One region of the Paraclostridium sordellii genome, then DNA from elsewhere that is predicted to be linked to it. Evidence: a T-box and tRNA genes for the amino acid it is inferred to sense, from the RefSeq annotation. Region 1 holds a T-box; the other holds one or more tRNA genes.
The links. A T-box is a leader RNA that pairs with one kind of tRNA and senses whether it is charged. The one in region 1 lies ahead of ATCC9714_RS01200 (valine--tRNA ligase), so its partner is inferred to be a tRNA-Val.

Region 1 (2,317 bases):
AAGGAAGTACTGCATGTTTTCCTACTAAATGAGTGTATCTTTCATCTTCAGGGTTTACTGCTATACCTGTATCTCCTAGCATTGTTTCTGGTCTAGTTGTAGCTATTTCTAAAAACTCATCACTACCTGATATTGGATATTTTATATGATAGAACTTTCCATCATGTTCTTCATGTTCAACCTCTGCATCAGATAATGTAGTTTTACAATCTGGACACCAGTTTATTATTCTGTTTCCTCTATATATTTGACCTTTTTCATATAGTTTCACAAAGAACTCAGTAACAGCTTCATTACATCCTTTATCCATTGTAAATCTTTCTCTATCCCAGTCACAAGAATCTCCTAACTGCTTCATTTGGTCAACTATTTTTCTACCAAACTCATTTCTCCAGTCCATAGCTCTTTTTAAGAACTCTTCTCTTCCTAGTTCGTATTTAGTTTTTCCTTCTTGTTCTTTAATTCTTTCAACAACCTTAACTTCTGTTGCTATAGATGCATGGTCTGTTCCTGGTTGCCATAAAGTTTCATAACCGTCCATTCTCTTCCATCTTATAAGTATATCTTGTAAAGTATGATCAAGAGCATGCCCCATGTGTAATTGTCCTGTTATATTTGGTGGGGGAAGCATTATTGTAAATGGCTTTTTATTTGGGTTTGGCTTAGATTTAAATAATCCCTCTTCTACCCACTTTGAATATAATCTTGATTCAAAGTCTTTTGGATTATACGTTTTTGATAAGTTAGTATTTTCCATATAGATTCCTCCTATTATTTTGATATTTTAAAATTAATTTTCTATAAATAAAAAAGAGCTTTTACATCCATTTAAGGACGAAAAGCTCGCGTTACCACCTTAATTTTATATAAACTTGAAATTTAAAATTTATATAACTCTTAATGAATTTAACGATTCTCACCGTCTAAGCTTACTACTATTTCTGCTTAGAAACTCCAAAGCTACCTTCTGCAATTCATTTCTTAGAAAGTTTTTCAGCCGATGAACTTTCCTCTCTGTAAGTTGAGCTTGCATACTCCTCTTTTTCTTAGTCTTTAATTATTCTATTTATCTTTTAATTATATATAATCCATATTATTATTGTCAATATTTATAAGCATTATATTCATTTACTTAAATTTTGTTTCCAGAAATTTTTAGGATTTTCTCTCTCTTCAATAGGAAGTATAGTATATCCTTGATTTTCTAATTCATCTATTATTCCTTGAAGAGCTCTTACACTTTGTTCTTTTTCATGCATAAGTAAAACTATCTCTTTATGCTGAGGGCCATATGTTTTTACACTTTCAACTATTTGTTCTGATGTAGCTCTCCAATCTTGTGTATCTAAGTTCCAATCCCAAATTTTATAACCCTCTTTTAATAACTCTTCGTAAGATTCTTTTGGTGCATATGGTTTACTTCCATATGGTAATCTTATTAAGTTAGATATTTTATTAGTTATTTTTTCTAAAGTATTTTTACATTTGTTAAACTCATTGACAGTTGCCTCAGGTGTTTTATATAAAACATTTATGTCATGGCTCACACTATGAAATCCTAGAGAATGATCTTCTTTAGCTATATTTTTTAATGCTTCAGGATATGTTTTCATATTTCCCTCTATCATAAAAAAAGTAGCTTTTACATTATTTTTTCTAAGTATGTCTAAAATCTCATCAGTATATTTTGAAGGTCCATCATCTATAGTTATATATGCAATTTTTTCTGGCTTAGGTCTTGGCCCTCTATTACAAATATCACTAGTTTTTAGCATAAGTTGAGTTAGTGTTAATGCATCACTATCTAATAGCTTGACCTCTATGTTGCTATTTGTGTCCTCTTGAGTTCTTTCAAAAATATTTTCGTACATAAGAAATATTAAAAATAAAAGTATACCTACTATAAACAAATTTAATAAAATAGGTTTAATTCTTCTCTTCATCCCCATTTCCCCTTTATGTAATTAATAAGAACTATATAATAATAATTATTACCACTTATATTAATATCTATAGCCTCTATTTAATAAATATGTTTATAGTTTATAAAATATTAGCATAAAAAAATAAAACTACTTAATTTGTAGTTTTATCCAATCTCTATCATATCACCTTTTAGTGCATATATTATTTTTTCACATATATTTGTTGTATGATCTCCAATTCTTTCTAAATATCTGCCAATGAATAAAAGCCTTACTCCTTGATCTATATTTATTTCTTTTTCATGCATAATTCTAAGTGTATGCTCTTGAACTTGATCATATAATTTATCAATAAAATCATCTTTAAGAGCTGTATTATATGCTAATTTCTC
Region 2 (2,317 bases), 370 kb from region 1:
AAATCATTTTTATTTAAGCTACATTTAGAAAGCAAAATTTCAAACATATCTTCAACTGCTATTTTATAGGCATCATCTAATGTTTGTGCAGATGCTATCGTATAATAAGCATCATCAGTTTCTACTATAGGATTATTAATTTTAAAATTAGATATTAAGTCTACTTTAAGGTCAACCTTTGCACCTACTTCAGCTCCACTTACTCCAATTTCCCCATCTCCCATAACTGCATGTACATCACCAACAGAAAGAAGAGCTCCAGGTGTATATATAGGGAGGTACACAATAGAACCTTCACCTATAACTTTACAGTCCATATTTCCACCATGACTTCCAGGGGTTCCACAATTTATAGGTTCAGAATTTGGAGCTACACCTATAACACCAATCATTTTATTTAAAGGAAGTTCTATATTTTTAAATATAGCTGAGTTTTCTTTAATATTTAATATATTATGAGTCATTTTATCTAACTTTTCTCCAAGAACTCCAACTCCAGGACCAGTCATGGCAACTCCATAATTATCTAAGTCGATAGATTGTACAGTTACCTTCAGAGTTTGATTAGGCATAGCACCTTCTATGTATAAAGGTCCAGTTGCTGGATTAACCTTGTCAAAATCTATTCCATCTAAATTATCAGTTTCACAAGAAATTTGACTACACATGCAATCATGAGTTTCGAAAACAATATTATTTCCAGGTTTTATAAATGAAACTGGTTTGTTTGAATTTGAAAATGTAAATGTATAATTTTCTTTTCTTATAATGTTCATAAATTGTCCCCCTTTTATAATTTTATTTATATTATATAATAAATATCAAAAAAATATTTTACATTTAAAATAAAAAAATTAATAAAAAAATATAATATTTTTTTATTAATTTAACAAAAAATACATATACAATATTAGATTAAACCATTGAAAAATAGGGTATTTAGATAAATTAGTTAAAAAAATAAAAAAAAATTATAAAAAGTGTTGACGAAAGTTAATAAAGCTAATATAATAGTATTTGTTGATGCGGCGGACGAAAAAAGTCGAAACAACATCTCAGCAAAAATGATCCATTAGCTCAGTCGGTAGAGCACCTGACTTTTAATCAGGGTGTCCCGCGTTCGAGTCGCGGATGGATCACCATTTATGGCTCATTGGTCAAGCGGTCAAGACACCGCCCTTTCACGGCGGTAACAGGGGTTCGATTCCCCTATGAGTCACCAACTAATTGTGGGATTATAGCTCAGCTGGGAGAGCACCTGCCTTACAAGCAGGGGGTCACAGGTTCGAGCCCTGTTAATCCCACCAATAATGCGGCCTGGTAGTTCAGCTGGTTAGAATGCCAGCCTGTCACGCTGGAGGTCGAGGGTTCGAGTCCCTTCCAGGTCGCCAAATACACTATGCTAGTGTGGCTCAACGGTAGAGCAGCTGACTTGTAATCAGCAGGTTGTAGGTTCGATTCCTATCACTAGCTCCACAAAAAAGATGATCCATTAGCTCAGTCGGTAGAGCACCTGACTTTTAATCAGGGTGTCCCGCGTTCGAGTCGCGGATGGATCACCATTTTTTTATGTAAAAAATATGGCTCATTGGTCAAGCGGTCAAGACACCGCCCTTTCACGGCGGTAACAGGGGTTCGATTCCCCTATGAGTCACCAGCTAATTTGGGATTATAGCTCAGCTGGGAGAGCACCTGCCTTACAAGCAGGGGGTCACAGGTTCGAGCCCTGTTAATCCCACCAGTTAAAAACTCTTGGATGTTATCCAGGAGTTTTTTTTGTGCGAAAAAACAGTACACCTTAAGGTTTATGGAAAAATTAGGTATAATAGTTTTATAAGAACATAAAAAGATATATAGATATAGGGGATAATATGATAGAAATAATTTTATGCGAAGATCAAATTCAACATCAGAAAACGTTAGAGAAATTTCTTAAAGGTATATTAGAAGAAAATAGTATTGAGTACAATTTAAAAATATATAAAAGCGGAGAAGAATTATTAAATAACTATCCTAAAGATACAGATATATTTATATTAGATATTCAAATGGAGAAAATAAATGGGATGGATGTTGCTAGAAAAATAAGAGAAATAGATAAAAACAAACCAGAAATAATTTTTACAACATCACTTATTGAATATATACAAGAAGGATATGAGGTTAGGGCTTATCGTTATTTATTAAAGCCTATAAAATATGAAGAATTAAAAAAACATATTTTAAGTTGCATAGATGAAGTTATGAATAAAAAAAATAAGTTTATATTAGTTGAAAATAAAAGTGAAACTTATAAAATAAACATGGCAGATATAAC

Region 2: it encodes a tRNA-Val, which carries the amino acid that the T-box ahead of ATCC9714_RS01200 (valine--tRNA ligase) is inferred to sense. The anticodon was not compared.

What each region holds. Positions count from the first base shown of each region.
Region 1 is NZ_LN679998.1:235,644-237,960, reverse strand. Features, by position in the region: gene ATCC9714_RS01200 (valine--tRNA ligase) at 1-757, opposite strand, end outside; T-box leader at 828-1,057, opposite strand; gene ATCC9714_RS01195 (polysaccharide deacetylase family protein) at 1,125-1,943, opposite strand; gene phoU (phosphate signaling complex protein PhoU) at 2,090-2,317, opposite strand, start outside.
Region 2 is NZ_LN679998.1:3,260,169-3,262,485, reverse strand. Features, by position in the region: gene ATCC9714_RS15810 (acetamidase/formamidase family protein) at 1-776, opposite strand, end outside; tRNA gene ATCC9714_RS15805 (tRNA-Lys) at 1,067-1,142, shown strand; tRNA gene ATCC9714_RS15800 (tRNA-Glu) at 1,148-1,222, shown strand; tRNA gene ATCC9714_RS15795 (tRNA-Val) at 1,232-1,307, shown strand; tRNA gene ATCC9714_RS15790 (tRNA-Asp) at 1,315-1,391, shown strand; tRNA gene ATCC9714_RS15785 (tRNA-Thr) at 1,402-1,476, shown strand; tRNA gene ATCC9714_RS15780 (tRNA-Lys) at 1,487-1,562, shown strand; tRNA gene ATCC9714_RS15775 (tRNA-Glu) at 1,583-1,657, shown strand; tRNA gene ATCC9714_RS15770 (tRNA-Val) at 1,666-1,741, shown strand; gene ATCC9714_RS15765 (LytR/AlgR family response regulator transcription factor) at 1,872-2,317, shown strand, end outside.